3 regions of the Streptomyces sp. NPDC029836 genome follow, and region 3 is predicted to be linked to each of the others. Evidence: predicted binding sites of a transcription regulator. Region 3 holds the regulator's gene; each other region holds the start of a gene.
What was found. Region 3 encodes HrcA, which represses chaperone genes, less so after heat shock. Its sites were predicted from a motif close to TTNGCACTCNGNNNNNCNGAGTGCNAA; they were not measured.

Region 1 (9,703 bases), on a different contig from region 3:
TTGGCCACCAGGTTCATGCCGTCGCGCACCGGGTTGACCAGCGCCACGTCCGCCAGCCGGTAGGCGGCCAGCGACCGCGCGAAGTCGTCCTCGACGGACACCAGCACCGGCTGCCAGTCCTCGGTACCGAACTCGGTGTTGATCTCCGCCGCCAGGTCCCGCACCGCCTGCGTGTACGACCGGTACGCCGCCAGGTCCTGCCGGGACGGGTACGCGGAGGCCAGGTGCACCACCTCGCCCCGCCACTCGGGGTGCGTGGTGAGCAGCTCCCGGTAGGCGAGCAGCCCGCGCAGGATGTTCTTCGACAGCTCGGTGCGGTCCACCCGGACGATCGCCTTGCGGCCCGCGACCTCGGTCCGCAGCGCCGCCAGCTTGTCGTCGACCTCCGGCCGGTGGGCCAGGGCCCGCAGGTCGTCCCCGTCCACGCCCAGCGCGAAAACCGCCACGTCCGTGCGCCGGTGGCGCACCGGCCCCGACGGGCTCTTGTCCACCCAGCGCGCCCCGGACGGCTCGACGCCCGCCGGGGACATCGGCCGGGCGGTGCCCCGCTCGTCGTCCAGGTGGGCGCCTGCCATGAAGCCGTCGGCCCACGCCCAGGTGTGGAAACCGACCACGTCCGCGCCGAGCATGCCCCACACCAGCTCCGAGCGGATGTCGTCGGGGAGCATGCGCAGGTACTCGGGCGACGCCCACGGCGTGTGGGTGAAGTGCCCGATCCGCAGGTCCGGTCGCAGCTCGCGCAGCTGACCGGGGACCAGCGCCAGGTGGTAGTCCTGCACCAGCACGCGGGCGCCCGGCGCGGCCTCCTGCGCCAGCGCCTCGGCGAACGCCCGGTTGTAGGCGGTGTACGAGGCCCACTGCCGCCGGAAGGCCGCGTCGAAGACCGGCTCGCGGGGGACGTCGTACAGGTGGTGGTGGGTGAACCAGAGCACCGAGTTGGCGATGCCGTTGTACGCGTCGTCGTACACCGCGGGGTCGATGTCGAGCATCCGCACGCCCGGCTCGGCGACGCCCCGGCGCACCGCCTCCCGGTCGGCGTCGGACAGGGCCGCGCAGATCCACACGGCCTCCGGCTGCCGGGCGAGGGCCGCGGAGAGACCGGAGACGAGACCGCCCCCACCGCGCCGGGCACTGAGGGTGCCGTCCTGATCGAGGGCGTACGAGAGCGGGCCGCGGTTCGCGGCGACGAGTACCTGAGAAGCCATGCGGCCAACCTAGCCAGGCCCGCCCCCGGTCAAACGCCCGTACGCCGAGGGCCCGCGGAGGATTACGCCACGCGACGGCCCGCGTACTCCTCGATGCCCGCCATCGGCGGCCGCTCCTCGGTGTCCACCGGGTGCGTGCGCGGCACGAAACCGGCCGGCCCCCGCTCGAACTGCGTCAGCTCCGGCCGTACGAGGTGCCCGCGCGAGAGCCGCAGCTGCGCCGTGCGGTAGATCGCCGCGGCCATCCGACCGAGCGCCTGCCCGTCCTGGTGGCGGTGCAGCCGGACGCCCACGTCGACCTGGGCCAGCGCGTCCAGTCCGACGGTGTGCAACGCGTCCACGAGCAGGCCCAGCTCGACCCCGTACCCGACGGGGAACGGCAGCCGCTCCAGCAGCGAGCGGCGTACGGCGTACTCGCCGCCCAGCGGCTGCACGAAGCCGGCCAGCTGCGGCCAGTGCAGGTTCAGCAGCGGCCGGGCGACCAGCTCGGTGACCCGGCCGCCCTGACCGGGGGCGTCGCCCAGGGGGCGGTCGTACATCGCCTTGACGAACTGCACCTGCGGATCGGTCAGCAGCGGACCCACGATCCCGGACACGAACGCGGAGTCGAAGTCCCGCAGGTCGGCGTCGACGAAGCAGACGACCTCGCCGGTCGTCGCCAGCAGCGAGCGCCACAGCACCTCGCCCTTGCCGGGCAGCGCCGGAATGCGGGGGAGGAGCTCGTCACGGTGCACGACCCGGGCGCCGGCGGCGGCGGCGACCTTCGCCGTCCCGTCCGAGGAACCCGAGTCGATCACCACGAGTTCGTCGACCAGCGCGATGGCCGGGCCGTCGATCAGATCGCGCCGGATCACCTCGACGATCCGTCCGACGGTGGCCTCCTCGTCGAGGGCGGGCAGCACCACGCTGACCGTCGTGCCCGTCGCCCGTTTCCGGTCGAGGAGCTGGTCGAGCGGTCGGTCGGCGGCGGACCAGGAGCGGGCGGCCAGCCAGCGCTCCACCTCTTCCAGCACTCTCGGGACTCCCTGCTGCGTCGGTGGTTTGGACCGAAAAGTGATCCATCTCGCGGTTCGGACGGCTGTCTCAACCACCCGGACCTTCGGTTACAGTCTTGAACAACGCGATGGCCCACCGCATGCCGGGGGTCCCGCGCACAAACGCCCGGACACGCCATGGAGCGCGCCGTCCGGTGCCATACCGCTCATCCAGAGGGGCAGAGGGATACGGCCCGTTGAAGCCCCGGCAACCCTCCAGTCGGTTCTCGCGAGGCGTCCACGACGCACTCCCGCGAGGTCCCCGACTAGGGAAGGTGCCAATTCCGTCTCATGGCGAAGTGCGCCATGGGGAAGATGAGGAGAAAGGGCCTCGCCATCATGGCTGCACAGACCGTCGCCACCTCTGCCGAGCAGGCGTCCGTTGATCTCGGACCCGCCACCGGCCTTTCCTGCCGCGAGTGCGGAACCCGCTTCGAGCTCGGTCCCATTTTCGCCTGCGTCGAGTGTTTCGGACCGCTGGAAGTCTCCTACGACCTGCCCCTCGGCGACCCCGAGGCCCTGCGCGCCGCCATCGAGGCCGGCCCCGACAACATCTGGCGCTACGCCCCGCTGCTGCCCGTCCCGGCGAACGTGGCCTCCAAGCCGAACCTGAACCCCGGCTTCACCAAGCTGGTCGACGCCGCCAACCTGGCCAAGGAACTGGGCGTCACCGGCAAGCTGTACGTCAAGGACGACTCCGGCAACCCGACGCACTCCTTCAAGGACCGCGTCGTGGCCATCGCCGTCGAGGCCGCCCGCGCCTTCGGCTTCACCACCCTGTCCTGCTCCTCCACCGGCAACCTGGCCGGCGCCGTCGGCGCCGCCGCCGCCCGCGCCGGCTTCCGTTCCTGCGTGTTCATCCCGCACGACCTGGAGCAGGGCAAGGTCGTCATGGCCGGTGTCTACGGTGGCGACCTCGTCGGCATCGAGGGCAACTACGACGACGTCAACCGCTTCTGCTCCGAGCTCATCGGCGACCCGCTGGGCGAGGGCTGGGGCTTCGTCAACGTCAACCTGCGCCCGTACTACGGCGAGGGCTCCAAGACCCTGGCGTACGAGATCTGCGAGCAGCTCGGCTGGCGGCTGCCCGACCAGATCGTCATCCCGATCGCGTCCGGCTCCCAGCTCACGAAGATCGACAAGGGTCTGCAGGAGCTGATCAAGCTCGGCCTCGTCGAGGACAAGCCGTACAAGATCTTCGGCGCCCAGGCCGAGGGCTGCTCCCCGGTGTCCACCGCCTTCAAGGCCGGTCACGACGTGGTCCGCCCGCAGAAGCCGAACACCATCGCCAAGTCCCTCGCGATCGGCAACCCGGCCGACGGCCCGTACGTCCTGGACATCGCGCGGCGCACCGGCGGATACGTCGAGGACGTCAACGACACCCAGGTCGTCGAGGCCATCAAGATCCTCGCGCAGACCGAGGGCATCTTCGCCGAGACCGCGGGCGGCGTCACCGTCGGCGTGACGAAGAAGCTCATCGAGAACGGGCAGCTCGACCCGACGCTGACCACCGTGATCCTGAACACCGGCGACGGCCTCAAGACCCTGGAGGCGGTGGCCGCCGACAGCGGTCAGACCGCCACCATCCGCCCGAGCCTGGAAGCCTTCCGCGCCGCCGGCCTTGCCTGATCCTCCCCACGACACCCGGAAAGGCGGTAGCGCCATGAGCGTCAACGTCCGCATCCCCACCATCCTGCGCACCTACACCGGCGGCGTCGCCGAGGTTCCGGCCGAGGGCGCGACCCTGGCCGAGGTCATCGACTCCCTGGAGAAGAGCCACCCGGGCATCGCCGCGCGCGTCCTGGACGACCAGGGCAAGCTGCGCCGCTTCGTGAACGTCTACGTCAACGACGACGACGTGCGCTTCGAGGGCGGGCTGCAGACGGCGACGCCCGACGGCGCCGGCGTCTCGATCATCCCGGCCGTCGCCGGCGGCTGATCGTTCGCCCGCTCGCCCTCCCCGGGCGGCCGGCGCCGCCCGTCGATTTCCGAATTGCCCTCTCCGCCAATAAGTGGAGGGGGCAATTCTGCTTGATTGATAGCGGTAGAGTTGGGGAAGTCCCCTCCGCTGTTCTTGCCCGCCGCATATGAGCGGGGCCGGGGAGGGTTGACATTGAGTCAACATGAGTGCGCGCTATGGGGCTTTGGCGTGGATTGTCAGGCCCGAGTTGCCCGAGAATATGCCAAATTTTCACTCTATTTCAATGTTTTCGCGTGTCCGGAATTCTCGTCGGATTGACCTGTTGCAGACAGCAGCGGTGCGGATACATTCAGCCCCGGTCGAGGCGTTCCGGCGCAAGTTCTGACCCGGGTTCGCGAAGCGCGGACCTGCGCAAGGGCCAGTAATAGGGGAGTTAGGCATGGCTCAGGGCACCGTCAAGTGGTTCAACGCGGAGAAGGGCTACGGCTTCATCGCGGTCGACGGTGGCGCGGATGTGTTCGTCCACTACAGCGCCATCCAGATGGACGGGTACCGCACCCTTGAAGAGGGTCAGCGGGTCGAGTTCGAAATCTCGCAGGGCCAGAAGGGCCCGCAGGCGGACATGGTCAAGCTCGCTGCCGGCTGAGTCCCGAAGCGCGATCGACCACCGACGCACTCACACACGAGGGGCCCACATCCCGGACACGGGGATGCGGGCCCCTCGTGCGTGTCGGCCCCGGGGCCCTTGCGGAGCCCGGCCCCCGAGCCGCCGGCGGGCCCGGCGCGGGGCGGACATTGCTCGAAGCCGCTTGCACTCGCGGGGGTCGAGTGCTAATCATTGGCGTTAGCACTCTCCAGGTGAGAGTGCTACTAAGACGAGGACCGGGCCGGTGAGGCCCGCAGGGTCCGGCGGGAAGGAACCGCCGAATCCGCAGGCCGTCCGTCGCGGGCGCGGGCGCGGTCCGGAGCAATCCACCCCTGTCCGGGAGGACCACTTCAGATGGCCAAGATCATTGCGTTCAACGAGGAGGCCCGGCGCGGCCTTGAGCGTGGGATGAACCAGCTCGCCGACGCCGTCAAGGTCACCCTTGGCCCCAAGGGTCGCAACGTCGTCCTTGAGAAGAAGTGGGGCGCCCCCACGATCACCAACGATGGTGTCTCCATCGCCAAGGAGATCGAGCTCGAGGACCCGTACGAGAAGATCGGCGCCGAGCTGGTCAAGGAAGTCGCCAAGAAGACGGACGACGTCGCCGGCGACGGTACGACCACCGCCACCGTGCTCGCCCAGGCCCTCGTGCGCGAGGGTCTGCGCAACGTAGCCGCCGGCGCCAACCCGATGGCTCTCAAGCGCGGAATCGAGAAGGCCGTCGAGGCCGTCTCCGCCGCCCTGCTGTCGCAGGCCAAGGATGTCGAGACCAAGGAGCAGATCGCTTCGACGGCCTCCATCTCCGCCGCCGACACCCAGATCGGCGAGCTCATCGCCGAGGCGATGGACAAGGTCGGCAAGGAAGGCGTCATCACGGTCGAGGAGTCGCAGACCTTCGGCCTGGAGCTTGAGCTCACCGAGGGCATGCGCTTCGACAAGGGCTACATCTCGGCGTACTTCGCCACCGACATGGAGCGCATGGAGTCGTCCCTCGACGACCCGTACATCCTGATCGTCAACTCCAAGATCGGCTCGGTCAAGGACCTGCTGCCGCTCCTGGAGAAGGTCATGCAGTCCGGCAAGCCGCTGCTGATCATCGCCGAGGACGTCGAGGGCGAGGCCCTGTCGACCCTGGTCGTCAACAAGATCCGCGGCACCTTCAAGTCCGTCGCCGTCAAGGCCCCGGGCTTCGGCGACCGCCGCAAGGCCATGCTCGGTGACATCGCCATCCTCACGGGCGGCACGGTCATCTCCGAGGAGGTCGGCCTCAAGCTGGAGAACGCCGGTCTCGACCTGCTCGGCCGCGCCCGCAAGGTCGTCATCACCAAGGACGAGACCACCATCGTCGACGGTGCCGGTGACAGCGACCAGGTTCAGGGTCGCGTCAACCAGATCCGCGCCGAGATCGAGAACTCCGACTCGGACTACGACCGTGAGAAGCTCCAGGAGCGCCTCGCGAAGCTGGCCGGCGGCGTGGCCGTCATCAAGGCCGGTGCCGCGACCGAGGTCGAGCTCAAGGAGCGCAAGCACCGCATCGAGGACGCCGTTCGCAACGCGAAGGCGGCCGTCGAAGAGGGCATCGTCGCCGGCGGTGGCGTGGCCCTGCTCCAGGCCTCCTCGGTCTTCGAGAAGCTGGAGCTCACCGGTGACGAGGCGACCGGCGCCAACGCCGTGAAGCTCGCGCTGGAGGCCCCGCTCAAGCAGATCGCCGTCAACGGTGGTCTCGAGGGTGGCGTCGTCGTCGAGAAGGTGCGCAACCTGCAGATCGGTTGGGGCCTGAACGCCGCGACCGGCGAGTACGTCGACATGATCGCCGAGGGCATCATCGACCCGGCGAAGGTCACGCGCTCCGCGCTGCAGAACGCCGCGTCGATCGCCGCGCTGTTCCTCACCACCGAGGCCGTCATCGCCGACAAGCCCGAGAAGGCCGGTGCCCCCGCGGGCGGCGGCATGCCGGGCGGTGACATGGACTTCTGATCGGCCCCTGGCTGATCGGCTGTTCTCGAACGAGGGCGGCACCCCACGGGGGTGCCGCCCTCGGGCGTTGTGGGGGCGTTGCGGGTTCCGGAACCGGGTCAGGTGAGGGGCTTGAGGAGCCAGACGTCCTCGTGGGACGCCGGGAAGCCGGGGACGCGGGCGACCTCGCGGTAGCCGTGGCGGGCGTAGAAGGCCGGGGCCTGGAAGGTGAACGAGGAGACCAGGATGCTCACGCAGCCCCGTCGGCGGGCCTCCTCCTCGGCCGTCAACAGCAGTTCGGCGCCCCGGCCGGAGCCCCGTTGGTCCTCGCGGACCCAGGTCATGCCGATGCCCGCGCGGTCGCCCCAGCTCCAGCCGGAGAGCCCCGCGACCAGCTCACCGTCCGCGTCGGTGATCCGTACGGTGAACTCCGACTGCGCGTGCCCCGCCGTCGCCGCCTGGTTGAAGGCGTCCAGTTCCTTGCTCAGCCGCGCGTCGAGCTCCGCGTCCGCGCCGCCTGTGGTGACGTCCACCCCGTTGTCGTTCATGGGCCCATTCTGGGCGGCCGGGCGGCCCGCGCCGAACGGTTTCCGGAGCGCGGGACATCAGGAGCCGGTGGTGTCGAGCGGGTAGGCGAAGGGGGGCGGGGCGTGGAGCGGCTCGCCGAAGGAGACCGTGACGCGGGGGTACGGGCCGGCGTGCCCGGTGCTTGGGACGGGTCGCTTTCGGGTGGGGCGGTTTGGTTGGATCGGGGTATGAGCGAACGCAGCGTGCCCTTCGTCAAGATCTGTGGTCTGAAGACCGCCCGCGACGTCGAGGTGGCCGTGGCCGCCGGGGCGGACGCCGTCGGCTTCGTCTTCGCCCCCGGCAGCCCCCGTACGGTCGACGCCGGCGCGGCGCGGGTGCTCGCGGCGGCGGTGCCGGACGGGGTGCTCACCGTCGGGGTGTTCCGGGGGCAGTCGGTGGCGGAGGTGCGCCGGCTCACGCAGGAGAGCGGGGTGCGCGCCGTGCAGCTCCACGGGGACGAGGGCCCGGAGTACTACGAGGACCTGCGCGCCCCCGGCCGGACGCTGGTCCGGGCCACCGCCGAGCACGTGCGCCGGTGCGGGGAGCTGGGGGAGGACCTGTTGCTGCTCGACGCCCCGGACCCGGGCTCCGGCAAGCCCTGGAACTGGGGCTCGGCGGGGTTCGTGGCGCCCGAGGGGCGGTGGCTGCTGGCCGGCGGACTCACCCCCGCCAACGTCGCGGAGGCCCTCGCGGCGACGGGCGCGTGGGGCGTGGACGTCTCCAGCGGGGTCGAGAGCGAGCGCGGGATCAAGTCCCCGCAGCTGATCCGTGCCTTCGTCGCGGCGGCCCGGGCCGGAAGCTGACCGCCGTTCGCCCGGCTCCGGCCGGGCCGGGGCGCGCGCCCCGGCGAAAGATTCCGTAGCGATCGTTATAGATGTCGTGCTACGTTCATTCTGTAGTGATCGCTATTGAATCCAGGGGGATCCGTCATGGAGAAGAACGCGCTGGTCACGGGTGGCAGTAGGGGTATCGGGCGGGCCGTCGCCGAGCGGCTCGCGGCGGACGGCGTGAGCGTCGTGCTCACGTACGCCAGCGATGGGGCGGCGGCCCGGGAGACCGTCGGGAAGATCACCGCGGCGGGCGGTCGGGCCCGCGCGCTGCGCGCGGAGTTCGGGCGCCACGGGGACGCGGCCGCCCTCTGGGAGGCGTACGACGCGCTGGAGCCGGGCGGGGTCGACATCATCGTCAACAACGCGGGCATCGGACTGCCGCTTCCCCTCGGGCAGGTCACCGAGGCGGACTTCGACCGGGTCTTCGCCGTGAACGTCCGCGCGCCGTTCTTCGTCGTGCAGGAGGGCCTCGGCCGGCTGCGCGACGGCGGCCGCGTCATCAACGTCTCCAGTGGCGCCGCGCGCCTCGCGATGCCGGAGATCCTCGCCTACGGGGCCACCAAGGGCGCGCTCGACAACCTGACCCTGAACCTGGCCAAGGAGCTGGGCCCGCGCGGGATCACCGTCAACTCCGTCGCGCCCGGCATCGTCGACACCGACGTCAACGCCGGTTGGCTGCGCGGCAACCCGGAGGCCGAGGCGCACGCCGCCTCCCTCGCGGCGCTCGGCCGGGTGGGCCGGCCGGAGGACATCGCCGACGTCGTCGGCTTCCTCGCCTCGGACGCGGCCCGCTGGGTCACCGGCCGCGTGGTCGACGCCACGGGCGGCGCGGGCCTGTAGCGGCCCCGCCGGGCCGGACCCGGGGGGTCGACCCCGCGACCGGATGCCCGCCCCGGCGACGGTCCCGGCTCGGCGCGGCCGCCCGCCGGCGGCGCGGCCGTACGGGTGGTCTTCGGGTGGCGGTCGGAGGCCGGGCGGGCCGCGCGGGGGCACGGATGGGAGGGAGCCGGCCCCGCGGAGGCACCCGTCGCGGTGGGGACGGCCGACCGTGCCGATCTCCGACCCCGTCAGGGAGTTCCCTTCATGCGCCTGCTCGCCCGCGTGGCCACCGCCGCGCTCCTCGCCGTGACCCCCGCGATGGCCGGTACGGCCTCCGCCGCGACGCCGGAGCCGACCCCGGCGCCGCTGTTCACCGCCGCCGACGCGGTGCCCGGCCGGTACCTCGTGACCCTGGAGCAGGGGGTGGACGCGGAGCGGGCGGCCCGGGGCCTGGGCCTGGAGCCGTCGTTCCTCTACACCTCGGCGCTGAACGGTTTCGCGGCGGCGCTGACCCCGCTCCAGCTGGCGGCGGTCCGCGACAGCCCGGGTGTGCGCTCGGTGGAGGAGGACGCCGAGGTGTGGTCCGTGCCGCGGCCCTCCGCCGCCCCCGGATCGCGGGCGCCGGCTGGCTCGTGGGGTCTGGACCGGATCGACCAGGAGCGGCTGCCGTTGGACGACGACTACACCGTCCGCGGCACCGGCGCCGGGGTGACCGTCTACGTACT
Region 2 (9,703 bases), on a different contig from region 3:
AGGCGCTTTATCTTCATATCATCTACGACGTTGATGTCCTCCCCATGGTTCCTTCCGAACCCTTCGACGGGAAGTGTCGTGAATTGCACTTTCCCCCCGGACAGGTTCTTCGCCTGCTTCACGAACGACAGCAGGTCCCACCCGGAGTCCGTCACGACGTCCTTCTTCGCCGTGTCGATCAGTTTGACCAGCTTCACCGGATCGGTGAAGGTCCCCGCCGAGTTCAGTTTCTGGGTGGCCCCCGCCAGGAAGGCCTGCTGCCGCTTGGTCCGGTCCAGGTCGCCCCCCTCCAGGCCGTGCCGCTGGCGTACGAAGGCCAGCGACTGCCGGCCGTCCAGCTGCTGCCGGCCCGCCGGGAAGTCCGCCCCCGACCAGCGGTCCTTCACCGGCTTGTTCAGGCACACCGGGACCCCGTCCAGCGCGTCCGCGAGGTGGTAGAAACCGGCCAGGTTCAGCTCCGCGAAATGATCGACCGGCACGCCCAGGAAGTTCCGTACGGTGTCGATCTGCGCCCGGCGCCCCGCCTCGCGGCCCTCCTGCTCCAGCTGTCGCCGGTCCTTGACGCCCCGAGCCGACAGTTGCTCCTCCTTGGCGGCCTTCGCCAGCCCGTACGCCTTCTTGATCTTGTCCTTGCCGTGGCCGGGTATCGCGACGAAGTCGTCGCGCGGGATCGAGAAGGCCTTCGCCCGGCTGCCGTCGGCGGGCACGTGCAGCAGGATCATGGTGTTCGCGTTGTAGCCGCCGATGTCGGAGCTGCCCGCGTGCAGCTTGTCGAGCACCTCGTCCGGCAGCGGGTCGCCGTTCTGGTCGCGGCGACTGTCCAACCCCATGAGCAGGACGTTCACGTCCCCGTGCGCCGACTTCTCGGCGCCCTCAAGGGCCTTGGAGCTGCCGATGCTCGACACCAGGTCCCGGTAGACGTACCAGGCGGCGCCGCCCGCCACCGCCGTCAGTACGCAGCCGGTGACCAGCACCGTGCGGCCGATCCGGCGCGGCGGGGGCCTGCGGCGACTGGTCTTCCTCCGTTGCGCGCTCATGCCCACCGATGCTGACGCACGCCCGCTGAAGGAATCCTGAGGACCGACGGGACGAGCGGCAGGACCGCACCCCCGCGCCGGCGGCCGGAATCAGCGGCGGGACCGCACCCCCGCACCGCGGCCGGAATCAGCGGCCGCCCCCGTCCCCCGCCCCCGGGATCCGCAGCCTCAGTCGCGCGCCTCCCTCGCGCGCGGGGAGGGCGCGTACGTCGCCGCCGTGCGCCCGGGCGATCTCCCGGGCGATGGCCAGGCCCAGGCCGGTCCCGCCGGCGGCCCGGCCCCGGTCGGCGTCCAGTCGTACGAACCGCTCGAAGACCCGGGTCCGGTCCGCGTCCGGGATGCCCGGACCGTCGTCGATCACCTCCAGCTCCGCCCAGTCCCCGCACGCCCGCACCCGGACGACGACCCCGCCGCCGGCATGCCGCAGGGCGTTGTCCACCAGGTTCGCCAGAGCCCGCTCCAGTCGGGCCGGGTCCCCGTACGCCGCCACGGGCGCGGCCGCCTCCACCCGCAGCGGGACCCGGGGCGCGGGCCGGCGGGCCGCGTCCTCGGCGGCCAACAGGGCGAGGTCGACGGGCTCGGGGTGCGGCGCCGGACCGCCGTCGAGGCGGGCGAGCAGCAGCAGATCGGCGGCGATCCGCTGGAGCCGTTCGGTGTCGGCCAGCGCGGCGGCCACCGACGCCCGGTCGAGCCGCTCCCCGGCCAGCGCCACCTCCAGCCGGGAGCGAACGGCGGCGAGCGGGTTGCGCAGCTCGTGGGAGGCGTCGGCGGTGAACTGCCGCTGCCGCGCGTCGGAGCGCTCCAGCCGGTCGAGGGTGTCGTTGACGGTCCGGGCCAGCCGGGCTATCTCGTCCGCGCCGCCCGGGTCGGGCACCCGCCGATCCAGCTCGCTCGCGGTGACGGCGGCCAGCCCGGTACGGATCGCGGTGACGGGGCGCAGGGCGTGGCCGGTGACCCACCAGGCCAGCGCGGCGGCGAAGGCGACGAGCGGGGGCGCGCCGGCGAGCAGGCCGGCGGCGATGGCCCGGGTGGCGTCGTCCACGTCGCCGAGCACGGTCGCCGCGTACACGGCGTACGGACCACGCTCCCCGGCAGCCCCGCCGGCCCCCACGGCAGCCCCGGCCCCACCACCCCCCACCGGCCCCGGCGTCGCGACGACCACCACCGCGCGGCGCAGGCCGCCGGGGTGGGCCGGGGGCAGGACCGTCGAGCGGGAGTCGTCGCCGGGGCCGGGGAACAGCGCGCCGAAGTCCGGGGCGTCCTTCGGGTCGCCGCTGGCGGCGACCGTCCGCCCGGCCGCGTCCCGTACGAGGACCAGGTCGACCCCGCCCTCGGGCGCGGGCAGCCGCCCGCCGGGGGACAGGGCCCGGGCGTCGAACTGGGCGGCGGCCTTGCGGGCGGCGAGCTCGGTGCGACCGGTCGTGTTGTCGAGGAGGTTGGCGCGCAGCACGGCGTGCAGCCACAGCCCGCCGACGGCCAGGACCGCCGCCATCGCGAGGGCGGCGGCCAGGGCGGTACGGGCCCGCAGGCTACTCGCCACCGTCGGGCGCCATCCGGTAGCCGGTTCCGTGGACGGTGAGGATGGAGCGGCGGCCGAAGGGCGCGTCGATCTTCTTGCGCAGGGAGGAGACGTACACCTCCACGATGTTCGGATCGATGGCGTGCGGGGTGTCCCAGACCTCGTCGAGGATGTCCTGCTTGGCGACGGCCCGGCCGGGCCGTTCCATCAGGCAGGCGAGGACGCCCCGTTCGCGGGCGGTGAGTTCGATGTCCCGGGTGCCGCGCCGGCAGCGCCGGTCCTGCGGGTCGAGGACGAGGTCCCCGACCCGCAGGACGGTGGGTTCGGGGGCGGCGGCCCGCCGGGTGAGGGCCCGCAGCCGGGCGCCGAGCACCACGAAGGAGAACGGTTTGGTGAGGTAGTCGTCGGCGCCCGCGTCGAGCCCGTCGGCCTCGTCGCGTTCCCCGTCGCGGGCAGTCAGCATCAGGACGGGGGTCGGGTCGCCGTGGGCGCGCATCCGGGTGCAGATCTCGTGGCCGTCGAGGCCCGGCAGCATCAGGTCCAGGACCACGACGTCGTACGGTCCGCCGGTGCGGGCCAGGTCGAGGCCGCGGTGCCCGTCGTGGGCCACCTCGACGCGGTGGCCGTCGGCGGAGAGGCCCTGTCGTAGGGATTCGGCCAGGTTCTCTTCGTCTTCGACGACCAGGATGCGCACCGCTCAAGCGTCACATACCGGACGGGAACACCCGTCAGGCGGTGGCCGGCCCGGACGCGACACCGGTCCCCGCCCCCGCCCGGGAGGCCCGGACGGCGCGGGCGACGGAGCGGACGTCCCACACCGCGACGGCGAGGCCGAGCAGCCCCCGTGGCGCCCGGTAGGGCCCGGGCCCCGCGTTCGGCGCAGACCGCATCGGTGGCGTCGGGCCCGCTGACGACGGTCGCGGCCGGGGCGGTCGGCGGGGCGTCGAAGGTGGTGTCCACGGAGACCCGGGTGAGGGGGAAGGAGCCGTCCCCGGCGGTGAAGGTGCGCCGCGGACCTGCGGGGACACGGAAAAATATCTGGCCGTGCGACCCGGGGGAAAGCCTGTGACCAGGCCTCAACACGCCTTCCGGGCGGCCGAATCCGCCCGGCTCGGCCGGCGCGTGTTGGCACTCCGCTTGACCGAGTGCTAATCGCCGGAATAGTGTCACACCTGGCACTCGCCACTGGTGAGTGCCAACACAGCGACAGGCAGGTCCGGCACCCGCGACGACGGATCGACCTGGTCGCCACCTCAGACAGTTAACCCCGGATTCCCGAAGGGGGAGGTCGGATCGTGACGACCACCAGCTCCAAGGTTGCCATCAAGCCGCTCGAGGACCGCATTGTGGTCCAGCCGCTCGACGCCGAGCAGACCACGGCCTCTGGCCTGGTCATTCCGGACACCGCGAAGGAGAAGCCCCAGGAGGGCGTCGTCCTTGCCGTCGGTCCCGGTCGCTTCGAGGACGGCAACCGTCTTCCGCTCGACGTCACCGTCGGCGACGTCGTCCTGTACTCCAAGTACGGCGGCACCGAAGTGAAGTACAACGGCGAGGAGTACCTCGTCCTCTCGGCTCGCGACGTTCTCGCGATCGTCGAGAAGTAATCACTTCTCCAGTTTTGCTGTGAGCTACGCCCCTGGTCACCCTGCTGATGCCGGGCGGCGAGGGGCGTAGTTCGTTTCCATGCGGTCGCGGTGAGCGGCCGAGGATCGCAACGAGAGGGCGGAACCGCTCCCATGCCGAAGATTCTGAAGTTTGACGAGGACGCCCGTCGCGCCCTCGAGCGCGGCGTCAACAAGCTTGCCGACACGGTCAAGGTGACGATCGGCCCCAAGGGCCGCAACGTCGTCATCGACAAGAAGTTCGGCGCGCCCACCATCACGAACGACGGTGTCACCATCGCTCGCGAGGTCGAGCTGGACGACCCGTACGAGAACCTGGGCGCCCAGCTCGTGAAGGAGGTGGCGACCAAGACCAACGACATCGCGGGTGACGGCACCACCACCGCCACCGTGCTGGCCCAGGCACTGGTCCGCGAGGGTCTGCGCAACGTCGCCGCGGGTGCTTCCCCGGCCGCCCTGAAGAAGGGGATCGACGCCGCGGTCAAGGCCGTGTCCGAGGAGCTCCTCGCGACCGCCCGCCCGATCGAGGACAAGTCCGACATCGCCGCCGTGGCCGCGCTCTCCGCGCAGGACTCGCAGGTCGGCGAGCTCATCGCCGAGGCGATGGACAAGGTCGGCAAGGACGGTGTCATCACCGTCGAGGAGTCCAACGCCTTCGGCCTGGAGCTCGAGTTCACCGAGGGCATGGCCTTCGACAAGGGCTACCTCTCGCCGTACATGGTGTCCGACCAGGAGCGTATGGAGGCCATCCTCGATGACCCGTACATCCTGATCCACCAGGGCAAGATCTCCTCGATCCAGGACCTGCTGCCGCTGCTGGAGAAGGTCATCCAGGCCGGCGCCTCCAAGCCGCTGCTGATCATCGCCGAGGACGTCGAGGGCGAGGCGCTCTCCACCCTCGTCGTCAACAAGATCCGCGGCACCTTCAACGCGGTCGCCGTCAAGGCCCCCGGCTTCGGTGACCGCCGCAAGGCCATGCTCCAGGACATCGCCACCCTCACCGGTGCGACCGTCATCGCCGAGGAGGTCGGCCTCAAGCTCGACCAGGCCGGTCTGGACATCCTGGGCTCCGCGCGCCGCGTGACCGTCTCCAAGGACGACACGACCATCGTCGACGGTGGTGGCAACTCCGCCGACGTCGCGGGCCGCGTCAACCAGATCAAGGCCGAGATCGAGTCCACGGACTCGGACTGGGACCGCGAGAAGCTGCAGGAGCGCCTGGCGAAGCTCGCCGGTGGCGTCTGCGTCATCAAGGTCGGCGCCGCCACCGAGGTGGAGCTCAAGGAGAAGAAGCACCGCCTTGAGGACGCCATCTCGGCGACCCGCGCCGCGGTCGAGGAGGGCATCGTCTCCGGCGGTGGCTCCGCGCTCGTCCACGCCGTCAAGGTCCTCGAGGGCAACCTCGGCCTGAGCGGCGACGAGGGCACCGGCGTCTCCGTCGTGCGCCGCGCCGCCGTCGAGCCGCTGCGCTGGATCGCCGAGAACGCCGGTCTCGAGGGTTACGTCATCACCTCGAAGGTCGCCGAGCTCGACAAGGGCCAGGGCTTCAACGCCGCCACCGGCGAGTACGGCGACCTGGTCAAGGCCGGCGTCATCGACCCGGTCAAGGTCACCCGTTCCGCGCTGGAGAACGCCGCTTCGATCGCCTCGCTGCTGCTCACGACCGAGACCCTGGTCGTCGAGAAGCCGGCCGAGGAAGAGGGCGACGCCGGTCACGGTCACGGTCACGGCCACAGCCACTGATCGCACGCACCACGCCGAGAAGGCCCCGTCCCGCAGCCGCGGGACGGGGCCTTCCCCGTGTGCGGACTCAGGACCCGTACGGGGTACCCGATCCGCCCATCTGCCGTTGCAGGGCTCCGGGGTTGTAGTGCCACCAACCCTCGACGATCTCCCCGCCGACACACCGGAACGTGGTGCTCCCGGACATCGTGTACGTCTTCCCGGTCGGTTCGACGCCCATGAACGGGCCCTTGTCGTGGGTGCCGCGCCAGTTCCACAGCGTGGTGACCAGATCGCCCTCGGCCAGCCGGGCCGTCGGCTCGAAGACCATGTCGAAGGCTCCGCGCCAGGTTTCGATGTCCGACCGCATGCCCTCCCGTCCGATGACGGTGGACTCCTCCTTGCTGATGTCGTGGTCGATGTAGTTCGCCGCGAAGCACTCGTCGAGGACGCTCATGTCCCCGCCCATGACGGCGTCCTGGAACACCCGCTCCACGAGCTGCTTGTTGAGGTGCTGGTCGCGGACCACGTCGAGGTTCATGAACTTCGGCATGCCCTCGCAGAGGGACACCATCTCCTGGAACATCCGCTCGGTCTCGGGGAGGTGGGAGTTCGTCATGGCCTCCTCGTACGAGGAGAACTCCACCATGTCCACGTAGTGGTTCCGCGCCTCCCGGTCCTGGCCGAGCAGCGCGCGCGTGGCGGTGCGCCGACCGCTGCTCTGCTCCGCCCAACGGTCGATCAGCGCGTTCATCTCGGCGAACCGTCTGGTCTCGTAGTCGATCACTTGTACGAATGTCATCGCGTCGCCTCCCGGGCCGGATCAGGACACGTCCAGTTTAGGGAGATTTCACCCGTTTGGCTGGTTTATGAACCGGCCGAACGGGTTCCAGGGGCTACTGCGGCCCGTACTTGCGTCCCGTACGCGACGACACCCCGCCGAGCAGCCCGCGCGGGGTCAGCTTCACCACGCCCATCAGCGCCTTGTACCGCGGGTCCGGGATCGACACGGTCCGGCCGCGCGCCAGGTCGGCCAGCGCCGCGGCCACCAGCTTGTCGGCGTCCAACCACAGCCAGCCCGGGATGTTGTCCGTGCCCATGCCGGCCCGCTCGTGGAACTCGGTCCGTACGAAGCCGGGGCACAGGGCCATCAGGCGCACCCCGGAACCCGCCAGGTCCTTTGCCGCCCCCTGGGTGAACTGCACGACCCAGGCCTTGCTGGCGCCGTAGGTGCCGCGCGGCACGAAGGCCGCCACCGAGGCCACGTTGATGACCCCGCCGCGACCGCGCGAGCGCATCGACGCGGTGGCCGCCGAGGTCAGCCGCAGCACCGCCTCGATGTGCACCTTGATCATGGTCAGCTCGTCCGCCATGGACACTTCGAGGTAGCGCCCCTTGTTGCCGAAGCCGGCGTTGTTGACCAGCAGGTCCACCGGGTGCGTACGGTCATCCAGGCGGGTCTCGACGGCCGCGATGCCCTCCTCGGTGGACAGGTCCGCGGCCAGCACCTCGGCCTCGATGCCGTGCCGGTCGTGCAACTCGGTGGCCTGCTCGGCCAGTCGCTCGGTGTCGCGCGCCACCAGCACCAGGTTGTGTCCCTGGGAGGCGAGCCGGCGGGCGAAGGCGGCGCCGATGCCCGCGGTGGATCCCGTAATCAACGCAGTCGTCATAGGCGCAACCTAGCCGCCCGGGTCAGGGGGTGTCCCGCGGGGCGGGGCCGGTGTTCGGGCCGTCCCGCGAACGGCTACCGACCGTGCCCGCACGGGGCGGATGCCGCCACGACCGACCGGGCGTGCTCAAAGCGACACCTCGGTACGGACGCCGTGGTCAAAGTCGGGCTTATGCTCAAGGGGTGATAGAGGCACGTCATCTCCGGGTCCTGCGCGCCGTCGCCGGGACCGGCTCCTTCTCCGCCGCCGCGCGCGAACTCGGCTGCACCCAGCCCGCCGTCTCCCAACAGATGAAGGCCCTCGAACAGTCGGCGGGCACCCCGCTGCTGATCCGTACGGGCCGCGAGATGCGCCTGACGCAGGCAGGCGAGGCCCTGGTGCGGCACGCGGCCGGGATCCTGGCCGGACTGACCGCCGCCGAGGAGGAGGTCGCGGCCATCGCCGGCCTGCGCGCCGGCCGGGTCCGGCTGGTGTCCTTCCCCAGCGGCAGCTCCACGTTGGTGCCGACCGCGCTCGCGGCCATGCGCGCCGCGCACCCGGGCACCCGGATCTCGCTGGTCGAGGCCGAACCCCCGCGTTCCGTCGAGATGTTGCGCGAGGGGGACTGCGACCTGGCGCTGGCCTTCCGCTACGGCGCGGCGGCCGGCCCGGCGTCCGAGTGGGAGGACCTCGTGGTCACGCCGCTGCTCACCGACCGCCTCGTCGGGCTGGTCCCGGAGGGGCACCGGCTGGCGGGGGCCGAGCGGGTGGGCATGGCGGAGCTGGCGGACGAGCCCTGGATCGCGGGCTGCCCGCGCTGCCGCCGCCACCTCGTGGAGGTGTGCGAGGGCGTCGGCTTCACGCCGCGGATCGACTTCGCCACCGACGACTACCCGGCCGTGGTCGGCCTGGTCGGCGCGGGGCTCGGCGTCGCGGTGCTGCCGGAGCTCGCGGTGGAGTCCGTACGGGCCAAGGGCGTCAGCACCCTGGCCGTGGAACCGGCCGTCGAACGCGAGGTCGTGGCCCTGACGCTGCCGGACCTCGCGCGGGTGCCGGCCGTCGCGGCGACCCTGGGCGAACTGGCGCGGGCCGCCGCGCGCTGACCGTACGGCGGTACGGCCGAACGCGTGACGTCCCGGCCCTCGTCCCCCGTCGGGCCCGTGGTCGGGCCCGACGGATCCGAGGAAACGTTCCTTCGGGTGCTGTGGCGGGCGGGTTCGTGCGGTCAGTGCGGCGCGGTCGGTCCGATCGCACTCGATGCCGGGATCAGGCGGTGCCGTGCGCGGCCCATCAGCTCCTCGCGTTCGTCCTCGGTCAGGCCGCCCCACACCCCGTAGGGCTCGCGGACGGCGAGTGCGTGCGCGGCGCATTCCGCACGCACCGGGCATCTCATGCAGACCTCTTTAGCCGAGGCCTCGCGCGCGCTCCTGGCCGCGCCCCGCTCGCCTTCCGGATGGAAGAACAGGGAGCTGTCGACCCCGCGGCAGGCGGCGAGCAGCTGCCAGTCCCACAGGTCGGCGTTCGGTCCGGGGAGGCGGGAGAAATCTGCCATTGGTAGTCCTCTTGGGGCCGGTACTGAGGCGGATACGGTCCATGTCTCCACACCTACTGTCGGAGTAGATGTAAATATGACTCATTGGGAATCTAGCCTCAGACATGTGCCAAACGGAAGGAAAGCCGCCAAATAGGGCATAGCTCCAGATGGAGGACACGCGGTACGCGCCTCCACCGCCGTGATCGCTTCCTCACGTAGGGTGCTGAAGGTGTCCGTCCGACCCGTAACTCTTTCGAGTGACCATCGTTGAGAGTGCGAAGGCGGTTGAACCAAGAAGTTCTCGGACATGTGTCCGGGGGCATCGACCGCACAGGTGACGATACGTACCAGCCTGGAGGCTCAAGGTGACGCGCATCAGCAGCTGCGGAGGGCGGTCATGACATCCGTCCTCGTCTGCGACGATTCCCCGCTTGCCCGAGAGGCGCTCCGTCGCGCGGTTGCCACCGTGCCCGGCGTCGAGCGTGTGACGACGGCGGCCAACGGTGAGGAAGTCCTCCGCCGCTGGGGTGCCGACCGGTCCGACCTCATCCTGATGGATGTCCGGATGCCCGGGCTCGGTGGTGTCGAGACGGTCCGCCGGCTCCTCTCGGCCGACCCCG
Region 3 (9,703 bases):
GTGGAGGTCCCGCAGGAGGCCTTCATCGCCGTCCTCTCCAGCGACGAGTCCGGCGGCAAGAAGAAGTAGCCGTACCCGCGGCCGCCGCGCGCGGCAGCCAAGGGAACACCAAGGGCGGGTCAAGAAGCGGCATCGCCCAAGTCGTACGAAACGGGCCCACATGCACACGCATGGGGGCCCGTTTCGTTATGAAGCGGCCGCTCGCGGGCTCTTACGTGCCGGGCACGCGGCCTCTAGTCTGATCACTGCCCCATGGTTACTCGCCAGTTCTATTGCGCCAGTCGAACCGCCATCCGCACGGGTGGCGGCTGCACCCCGCCAGCCCAAGCGCCCCACGCCCACGCCCTGCCGCGTGGACCCGGTCCGGAGGATGTCGTGAGCGACACACAGACCATGATCGAGAACCGTCCGCCCTCCGTGGCGGCCCTCTTCCTTGACCGCGTCGCCGCCACGCCGAACAGGGAGGCCTACCGCTTCCCCGTGCCGGCGGCCGGCCCCGAGGGCGGACCCGACGACTGGAAGTCGCTCAGCTGGGGACAGGCCGCGGAACGCGTCTTCGCCATCGCCGCCGGACTCATCGAGCTGGGCATCCAGCCCGAGCAGCGCGTCGCCCTCGCCTCGAACACCCGGGTCGAGTGGATCCTCGCCGACCTCGGTGTGATGTGCGCGGGCGGCGCCGTCACCACGATCTACCCCAGCACCAACGCGGAGGAGTCGGCGTACATCCTCGCGGACTCCGAGAGCCTGGTGCTGATCGCCGAGGACGGCACGCAGCTGGCGAAGGCGCGCGAGCGCCGCGCCGACCTGCCGCACCTCGCCCACGTGGTGGTCGTGGAGGCCGCCGACGCGGTCGCGGTCGACGGTGACCCCGAGGGTTGGGTGCTCTCGCTCGCCGACCTGGAGGCGCGCGGCGCGGAGTACCTCGCCAAGCACCCGGAGGCGGTGAAGCAGCGGATCGCGGACATCACCGCGGACCAGCTCGCCACCCTGATCTACACCTCCGGCACCACCGGCCGGCCCAAGGGCGTACGGCTGCCGCACGACAACTGGTCGTACATGGCCAAGGCCACCGTCGCCACCGGTCTGATCACCGCGGACGACGTCCAGTACCTGTGGCTGCCGCTGGCGCACGTCTTCGGCAAGGTGCTCACCTCCGGCCAGATCGAGGTCGGGCACGTCACCGCCGTCGACGGACGCATCGACAAGATCATCGAGAACCTGCCGATCGTCCAGCCGACCTACATGGCGGCCGTCCCGCGCATCTTCGAGAAGGTCTACAACGGTGTCGCGGCCAAGGCCCGGGCGGGCGGCGGCGCCAAGTACAAGATCTTCCAGTGGGCGGCCGGCGTCTCCCGCGAGTACGCCAAGGTCACCCAGGACAACTTCCGGCGCACCGGCCGGGCGAGCGCCCCCTTCGGCCTCAACACCCAGCACAAGATCGCTGACGCGCTCGTCTACTCCAAGCTCCGCGAAGCCTTCGGCGGCAACCTCCGCGCCGCCGTCTCCGGGGCCTCCGCCCTCGCCCCCGAGATCGGCTACTTCTTCTCCGGCGCCGGCATCCACATCCTGGAGGGCTACGGCCTGACGGAGTCCAGCGCGGCCTCCTTCGTCAACCCCGGCGAGGCCTACCGCACCGGCACCGTCGGCAAGCCGCTCCCCGGCACCGAGGTCCGCATCGCCGACGACGGCGAGGTCATGCTGCGCGGCCCCGGCATCATGCAGGGCTACCACCAGCAGCCCGACAAGACCGCCGAGGTGCTGGAGTCGGACGGCTGGCTGCACACCGGTGACATCGGGGAGCTCTCGCCCGACGGCTACCTGCGCATCACCGACCGGAAGAAGGACCTGATCAAGACCTCGGGCGGCAAGTACGTCGCCCCCGCGGAGATCGAGGGCCAGTTCAAGGGCATCTGCCCCTACGTCTCCAGCATCGTCGTGCACGGCGCCGACCGGAACTTCTGCACCGCGCTGATCGCCCTCGACGAGCCCTCGATCCTGGTCTGGGCCGCCGACAACGGCCTGGAGGGCAAGTCGTACGGGCAGGTCCTGGCCGCGCCGGAGACCGAGCGCCTCATCGAGACGTACGTCCAGACCCTCAACGAGGGCCTCCAGCGCTGGCAGACGGTCAAGAAGTTCCGGCTGCTGCCCCGGGACCTGGACGTCGAGCACGGCGACCTCACGCCCAGCCTCAAGCTGAAGCGCCCGGTCGTCGAGCGCGAGTTCAAGTACCTCATCGAGGAGATGTACGAGGGCTCGCGCGAGGCCTGACACCCGCCCGTCCGGACCCGCCCGCGGCCACCTCGCGGGCGGGATCCCGGGCGCCCCGCCGCCGGCGGGCCGCCCGGGGCGGCGGGTGCGGGACAATGGGGGCATGCCTTCCGCACTCCCCGACGGTGAACCCATGCCCGAAGACGGCTCGCTGCCGTCGCACGCCCTGGTGGGTGCGGGGGACCGGCCGCTCGGGTTCTACCTGCACGTCCCTTACTGCGCCACCCGCTGCGGGTACTGCGACTTCAACACCTACACGGCCACCGAGCTGCGCGGCACCGGCGGCGTGCTCGCCTCCCGGGAGAACTACGCCGACACCCTGATCGACGAGGTCCGCCTCGCCCGCAAGGTGCTCGGCGACGACCCGCGCGCCGTGCGCACCGTCTTCGTGGGCGGCGGCACGCCCACGCTGCTGCCCGCCGGTGATCTCGTACGGATGCTCGCGGCGATCCGCGACGAGTTCGGCCTGGCCGAGGACGCGGAGATCACCACCGAGGCCAACCCCGAATCGGTGCACCCGGCCTACCTCGCCGAACTGCGGGCCGGCGGCTTCAACCGGATCTCCTTCGGCATGCAGAGCGCCAAGCAGCACGTCCTGAAGGTCCTCGACCGCACCCACACGCCCGGGCGCCCCGAGGCGTGCGTGGCGGAGGCCCGGGAAGCCGGCTTCGAGCACGTGAACCTGGATTTGATCTACGGCACCCCCGGGGAGTCCGACGACGACTGGCGGGCCTCCCTGGAGGCCGCGCTGGGCGCCGGGCCCGACCACGTCAGCGCCTACGCCCTGATCGTCGAGGAGGGCACCCAGCTGGCCCGCCGCATCCGCCGCGGCGAGGTCCCCATGACCGACGACGACGTGCACGCCGACCGGTATCTGATCGCGGACTCGGTGATGGCCGACGCGGGCTACCACTGGTACGAGGTGTCGAACTGGGCGACCTCGCCGGCGGGCCGCTGCCTGCACAACGAGCTGTACTGGCGCGGCGCCGACTGGTGGGGCGCCGGACCGGGCGCCCACTCGCACGTCGGCGGGGTCCGCTGGTGGAACGTCAAGCACCCCGGCGCCTACGCGGCCGCCCTCGCCCAGGGCCGCTCCCCGGGCGCGGGGCGCGAACTCCTCTCGGCGGAGGACCGGCGGGTGGAGCGGATCCTGCTGGAGCTGCGCCTCGTGGACGGCGTCCCGCTGACGCTGCTCGCCCCCGCCGGGCTCGCGGCGGCCGGCCGGGCCCTGTCCGACGGCCTGCTGGAACCGGAACCGTACGCGGCCGGCCGGGCGGTGCTGACCCTGCGCGGGCGGCTGCTGGCCGACGCGGTGGTCCGGGACCTGGTCGACTAGCCCGGGCGCGGGGCCGGTCGGCCGGGCGCCGGGCCCGTCGGCCGGGCCCTCAGGGCGCCGTCACGAAGTCGATCAGCTCTTCGACGCGCCCCAGCAGGGCGGGCTCCAGGTCCCGGTACGAGGTCACCCGCGACAGGATGTGCTGCCAGGCGGCCCCGGTGTTCTCCGGCCAGCCCAGCGCACGGCAGATGCCCGTCTTCCAGTCCTGGCCGCGCGGCACCACGGGCCAGGCCGCGATGCCCAGCGCGGACGGCTTCACCGCCTGCCAGACGTCCACGTACGGGTGGCCCACGACCAGCACGTCCGCGCCGGTCACGGCCGCCGCGATCCGGGACTCCTTCGAGCCGGGAACCAGGTGGTCCACCAGGACGCCCAGGCGGGCGTCCGGAGCCGGGTCGAACTCCGCCACCACGGCGGGCAGGTCGTCGACGCCCTCCAAGTACTCCACGACCACGCCCTCGACGCGCAGGTCGTCGCCCCAGACCCGCTCCACGAGCTCCGCGTCGTGCCGGCCCTCGACGTAGATGCGCCCCGCCCGGGCCACCCGGGCCCGGGCCCCGGGGACGGCCACCGAACCCGACGCCGTACGGGCGGGCGCGGCCGGCGCCCGCGCGGCGCGCACCAGGGTCACGGGGGCGCCCTCCAGCAGGAAGCCGGCCGGCTCCAGGGGGAAGGCCCGGCGCTTGCCGAAGCGGTCCTCCAGGGTCACGACGCCGGCCTCGCACTCGACGACCGCGCCGCAGAAGTCGCCGCCGGCGACCTCGACCACCAGGCCGGGATCGGCCGGCACCTGGGGCACAGCCCGGGGGCGCTTCCACTGCGGGGTCAGGTCGGGGGAGTACTCGCGCATCCGGCCGAGCGTAGGAGAGCCGCGCCGATCACGCCTCCGACACGCCGAACCTGGCCGCCAGTGTGGCGCGTTGCTCACGTACGAAGCCGGCCGTGACCAGCGCTCCGTGACCCGGCACGTACACGGCGTCGTCCCCGCCCAGCGACAGCAGCCGGTCCAGGGCGGCGGGCCACTGCCCGGGAACCGCGTCCCGGCCCGCCTGGGGCTCGCCCGACTCCTCGACGAGGTCCCCGCAGAACACCACCTCGCGCTCGCCCGGCACGAAGACGGTCAGGTCGTACTGCGAGTGCGCGGGCCCCAGATTGGCCAGCAGCACCTGCACCCCGCCCAGCTCCAACGTCCACTCGCCCGACACCAGGTGCCGCGGCGCCCGCAACAGCTCCGCCGCCTCGGCCGCGTCCTGCGGCGCCAGCCCGTTGCGCACCGCGCTCGCCCGCAGCTCCTCGCGGCCCTTGGCGGACGCCAGCAGCCGCTCCAGGCCGACCGCGCCGAAGACCTCGGCCTCCGGGAAGGCCGGCGCACCCATGACGTGGTCGAAATGTCCGTGTGTGAATGCGATATGGGTCACGCGGCGCCCCGTCAGCCGCTCCGCCTCGGCGCCCACCTCGGCGCCCTCCCGGACCGAGGAACCCGGGTCGATCAGGAGGACCGACTCGTCCCCCACCACCAGTCCCACCGTGCAGTCCCACACCGGAAGGCGGCGCCGACCGGCCCGTCCGGTCAGTCGTTCCCAGCCCGCCTCTTCCCAACGTACGTCCATGGCGCGACGCTACCCTGACGGGCCGCCCTTGCCCCGCTCGTACCACCCGGCCGTACACTGACCGGGGGATCTCTGGCACTCGCCCGCCCGGAGTGCCAACAACGGTCGATCGAGCCGGACCGAAGCAGGGCCGAAGATCGACCGAAGCAGGACCACAGCCCGACCACAGCCCGACCGAGACCGACCGATACGACCGCTTCCGGAGGTGTGCGCGATGCTCAGTGAACGCAGGCTCGAAGTGCTGCGCGCCATCGTCCAGGACTACGTCGGGACGGAGGAACCGGTCGGTTCCAAGGCGCTCACCGAGCGGCACCGCCTCGGCGTCTCCCCGGCGACCGTGCGCAACGACATGGCCGTGCTGGAGGAGGAGGGCTACATCGCCCAACCCCACACCAGCGCCGGTCGGATCCCCACGGACAAGGGCTACCGCCTCTTCGTCGACAAACTGGCGGGGGTCAAACCGCTGTCGACGCCCGAGCGCAGGGCCATCCAGAACTTCCTCGACGGGGCCGTCGACCTCGACGACGTGGTGGGCCGCACGGTGCGCCTGCTGGCGCAGCTCACCCGCCAGGTCGCCGTCGTCCAGTACCCGTCCCTGACCCGCTCCACCGTCCGGCACGTCGAGCTGCTCTCCCTGGCCCCGGCCCGGCTGATGCTCGTGGTGATCACGGACACCGGGCGGGTCGAGCAGCGGCTCGTGGACTGCCAGACGCCCTTCGGGGAGACCTCCCTGGCCGACCTGCGGGCGCGGCTCAACAGTCGGGTCGTCGGCCGTCGGTTCACCGACGTGCCGCAGCTCGTGCAGGACCTTCCGGAGTCGTTCGAGACCGAGGACCGAGCGACGGTCAAGGCCGTCCTCGACACCCTCCTCGAAACGCTGGAGGAGGAGGCGGAGGAGCGGCTGATGATCGGCGGCACCGCCAACCTCACCCGCTTCGGACATGATTTTCCCTTGACGATCAGGCCGGTGCTCGAAGCGCTGGAGGAGCACGTCGTGCTGCTCAAGCTGCTCGGCGAGGCAGGGGAGTCGGGGATGGCGGTACGGATCGGTCACGAGAACGCCTACGAGGGGCTCAACTCCACGTCGGTCGTCTCCGTCGGCTACGGTTCGGGCGGCGAGGCAGTCGCCAAACTCGGCGTGGTCGGACCGACCCGCATGGACTACCCCGGAACGATGGGAGCGGTACGCGCAGTGGCACGTTACGTCGGACAGATCCTGGCGGAGTCGTAAGTGGCCACGGACTACTACGCCGTACTCGGCGTGCGCCGCGACGCATCGCAGGACGAGATCAAGAAGGCGTTCCGGCGGCTCGCCCGCGAGCTGCACCCGGACGTCAATCCCGATCCCAAGACGCAAGAGCGCTTCAAGGAGATCAACGCCGCCTACGAGGTCCTCTCGGACCCGCAGAAGAAGCAGGTCCACGACCTCGGCGGGGACCCCCTCTCCGCCGGCGGCGGTGGCGGCGCGGGCGGCTTCGGAGCCGGTGGCTTCGGCAACTTCTCGGACATCATGGACGCCTTCTTCGGCCAGTCCCAGCAGCGCGGACCGCGCTCGCGGACCCGCCGCGGCCAGGACGCCATGATCCGCCTGGAGCTGGAACTGGACGAGGCGGCCTTCGGGACCACCAAGCCCATCCAGGTCGACACGGCCATCGTCTGCACCACCTGCTCCGGTGAGGGCGCCGCACCCGGCACCTCCGCGCAGACGTGCGACATGTGCCGCGGTCGCGGCGAGGTCTCGCAGGTCACCCGGTCCTTCCTGGGCCAGGTCATGACCTCGCGCCCCTGCCCCCAGTGCCAGGGCTTCGGCACCGTGGTCCCCACCCCGTGCACCGAGTGCGCGGGCGACGGCCGGGTCCGGTCCCGCCGCAACCTGACGGTCAAGATCCCCGCCGGCGTCGAGAACGGCACCCGGATCCAGCTCGCGGGCGAGGGCGAGGTCGGCCCCGGCGGCGGCCCCGCCGGCGACCTCTACGTGGAGATCCACGAGCTGCCCCACCCGACCTTCCAGCGGCGCGGCGACGACCTGCACTGCACGGTCACCATCCCGATGACCGCGGCCTCCCTGGGCACCAAGTGCCCGCTGGAGACCCTGGACGGCATGGAGGAGATCGACATCCGGCCCGGCACCCAGTCCGGCCAGTCGATCCCGCTGCACGGGCGCGGCGTCACGCACCTGCGCGGCGGCGGCCGCGGCGACCTCATCGTCCACGTCGAGGTGACCACCCCGAGCAAGCTGGACGCCCCGCAGGAGGAACTGCTGCGCCAGCTGGCCAAGCTGCGCGGCGAGGAGCGGCCCACGGGGCAGTTCGCGCCCGGCCAGCAGGGTCTGTTCAGCCGTCTGAAGGACGCGTTCAACGGCCGCTGAGCGGCCCGCGACACCGCCGCAGGAGCCCGGCCCGGGTCACCCCGGACCGGGCTCCCGCGCGTTCGCGCAGGCCCGAACGGGCCGGGCGGGAAGGGGACTATGCCAGGCGAATGCCGTGATTCGGTCCGGTGGTCGGGACGTGGCACGATGCAGTCCATGTCCTCCGCACCGAACGGTCTCTCCCGGTACCCGATCGTGCAGGCTCCCATGGCGGGCGGCGCCTCCTGCCCGCCCCTGGCGGCCGCCGTGTGCGAGGCCGGCGGGCTGGGCTTCCTCGCCGGCGGCTACAAGACCGCCGACGGCATGTACCAGGAGATCAAGCAGACGCGCGGGCTCACCCGCCGCCCCTTCGGCGTGAACCTCTTCATGCCGCAGACCGGCTACGTCGAGCCGGCCGCCGTCGAGGCCTACCGAGGGCAGCTCGCCGGCGAGGCCAGCTGGTACGAGGTCTCCCTCGCCGAGGAGGACATCATCGGGACCTGCGACGACGGCTACGACGCCAAACTCGCCATTCTCCTCGACGACCCCGTTCCCGTCGTCTCCTTCACCTTCGGCTGCCCCGCGCCCGCCGTGTTCACCCGGCTGCGCAACGCCGGCACCTACGGCATCGTCACCGTCACCTCCGTCGACGAGGCCCGCGCCGCGCAGGAAGCCGGCGCCGACGCCCTCTGCGTCCAGGGCGTCGAGGCCGGCGGCCACCAGGGCACCCACCGCGACGACCCGCAGATCGACGGCACCGCCGGCGTGGGCCTGCTCGCCCTGGTCACCCAGGTACGGGAAGCGGTCACCCTGCCCCTCATCGCCTCGGGCGGCCTCATGCGCGGCGCGCAGATCGCCGCCCTCCTCGCCGCCGGCGCGGAGGCGGCGCAGCTCGGCACCGCCTTCCTCGCCTGCCCCGAGTCGGGCGCGCACCCGCTGCACAAGAAGGCCCTGACGGACCCCCTGTTCGCCCACACCGAACTCACCCGGGCGTTCTCGGGCCGGCCGGCCCGGGGCCTGGTCAACCGGTTCATGCGCGAGCACGGACCGTACGCCCCCGCCGCCTACCCGCAGATCCACCACATGACCTCCGGGCTGCGCAAGGCGGCCGCCGCCGCCGGCGACCCGCAGGGCATGTCCCTGTGGGCCGGCCAGGGACACCGAATGGCACGGACGATGCCGGCCGGCGACCTGGTGGAACTACTGACGGCCGAACTGGCCGAGGCACAGAGCACGTTGAAGATGTTGCACCCGAGGAGAGCGTCATGACGGCCCCCGTGTTCGTGGTCGAAGAGGTCCCCGCGGGGCCCGAGTTCGTACTGGACGGCCCCGAGGGCCGGCACGCCGTGTCCGTGAAGCGACTGAACCCGGGCGAGGAACTCGTCCTCACCGACGGCCGCGGCCGCTGGGCCGAGGCCGTCGTGAAGTCCGCCGAGGGCAAGGACCGGCTCGTCGTCTCCCTCTCCGAGGTGTCCGAGGAAGCCGAACCGGCCGTCCGCATCACGGTCGTCCAGGCCCTGCCCAAGGGCGACCGGGGCGAGGTCGCCGTCGAGACGATGACGGAGACCGGCGTCGACGCGATCGTCCCCTGGCAGGCCTCGCGCTGCATCACCCAGTGGCGCGGCGACCGCGGCGCCAAGTCGCTGGCCAAGTGGCGGGCCACCGCCCGGGAATCCGGCAAGCAGTCCCGCCGCGTCCGCTTCCCCGAGGTCGCCGAGGCGCTCTCCACGAAACAGGTCGCCGCGCTGCTCGCCGAGGCCGACCTGGCCATGGTGCTCCACGAGGACCGCGACGCCGCCTCCGACGCCCTCGCCACGGCCCCGCTGCCGGAATCGGGCTCCGTCGTCCTGGTCGTCGGCCCCGAGGGCGGCGTCTCGCCCGAGGAACTGGCCGCCTTCGCGCAGGCGGGCGCCCGGCCCCACCGGCTGGGCCGCAGCGTCCTGCGCACCTCCACCGCGGGCACGGCCGCGACCGCCGTCCTGCTGGCGCGCACCGGCCGCTGGTCCTGAGCCGCCGCCCCCGCCGGGGCGGCCGGGCTCCGGTGGATCTCCGGCGGACCGAGCCTTCCGCGGCGCCGGGGGCGGCTACGATGCCCGGACCGATCAACGTCACGGGAGGCGCAGCAATGGCCGGGGAACCGCA

Region 1: the regulator HrcA is predicted to act here: its motif matches at 4,969-4,995, upstream of groL (chaperonin GroEL).
Region 2: the regulator HrcA is predicted to act here: its motif matches at 3,682-3,708, upstream of groES (co-chaperone GroES).

Annotation. Positions count from the first base shown of each region.
Region 1 covers NZ_JBVHZI010000016.1:100,850-110,552, forward strand. Annotated here, with positions in the region: gene ACZ4XJ_RS32150 (alpha,alpha-trehalose-phosphate synthase (UDP-forming)) at 1-1,205, opposite strand, end outside; gene ACZ4XJ_RS32155 (glucosyl-3-phosphoglycerate synthase) at 1,268-2,218, opposite strand; SAM riboswitch class I at 2,404-2,561, shown strand; gene thrC (threonine synthase) at 2,579-3,868, shown strand; gene ACZ4XJ_RS32165 (MoaD/ThiS family protein) at 3,903-4,178, shown strand; gene ACZ4XJ_RS32170 (cold-shock protein) at 4,600-4,806, shown strand; gene groL (chaperonin GroEL) at 5,161-6,783, shown strand; gene ACZ4XJ_RS32180 (GNAT family N-acetyltransferase) at 6,882-7,310, opposite strand; gene ACZ4XJ_RS32185 (phosphoribosylanthranilate isomerase) at 7,518-8,132, shown strand; gene ACZ4XJ_RS32190 (SDR family oxidoreductase) at 8,259-8,999, shown strand; gene ACZ4XJ_RS32195 (S8 family peptidase) at 9,243-9,703, shown strand, end outside.
Region 2 covers NZ_JBVHZI010000013.1:50,413-60,115, reverse strand. Annotated here, with positions in the region: gene ACZ4XJ_RS29850 (LCP family protein) at 1-1,037, opposite strand, end outside; gene ACZ4XJ_RS29845 (sensor histidine kinase) at 1,165-2,577, opposite strand; gene ACZ4XJ_RS29840 (response regulator transcription factor) at 2,567-3,250, opposite strand; gene groES (co-chaperone GroES) at 3,852-4,160, shown strand; gene groL (chaperonin GroEL) at 4,293-5,921, shown strand; gene ACZ4XJ_RS29825 (ester cyclase) at 5,989-6,702, opposite strand; gene ACZ4XJ_RS29820 (SDR family NAD(P)-dependent oxidoreductase) at 6,797-7,570, opposite strand; gene ACZ4XJ_RS29815 (LysR family transcriptional regulator) at 7,753-8,652, shown strand; gene ACZ4XJ_RS29810 (WhiB family transcriptional regulator) at 8,775-9,101, opposite strand; gene ACZ4XJ_RS29805 (response regulator transcription factor) at 9,481-9,703, shown strand, end outside.
Region 3 covers NZ_JBVHZI010000002.1:716,492-726,194, reverse strand. Annotated here, with positions in the region: gene lepA (translation elongation factor 4) at 1-69, shown strand, start outside; gene ACZ4XJ_RS09085 (AMP-dependent synthetase/ligase) at 376-2,268, shown strand; gene hemW (radical SAM family heme chaperone HemW) at 2,372-3,604, shown strand; gene ACZ4XJ_RS09075 (DUF3097 domain-containing protein) at 3,654-4,454, opposite strand; gene ACZ4XJ_RS09070 (MBL fold metallo-hydrolase) at 4,483-5,214, opposite strand; gene hrcA (heat-inducible transcriptional repressor HrcA) at 5,429-6,445, shown strand; gene dnaJ (molecular chaperone DnaJ) at 6,446-7,582, shown strand; gene ACZ4XJ_RS09055 (nitronate monooxygenase) at 7,739-8,830, shown strand; gene ACZ4XJ_RS09050 (16S rRNA (uracil(1498)-N(3))-methyltransferase) at 8,827-9,570, shown strand; gene ACZ4XJ_RS09045 (histidine triad nucleotide-binding protein) at 9,687-9,703, shown strand, end outside.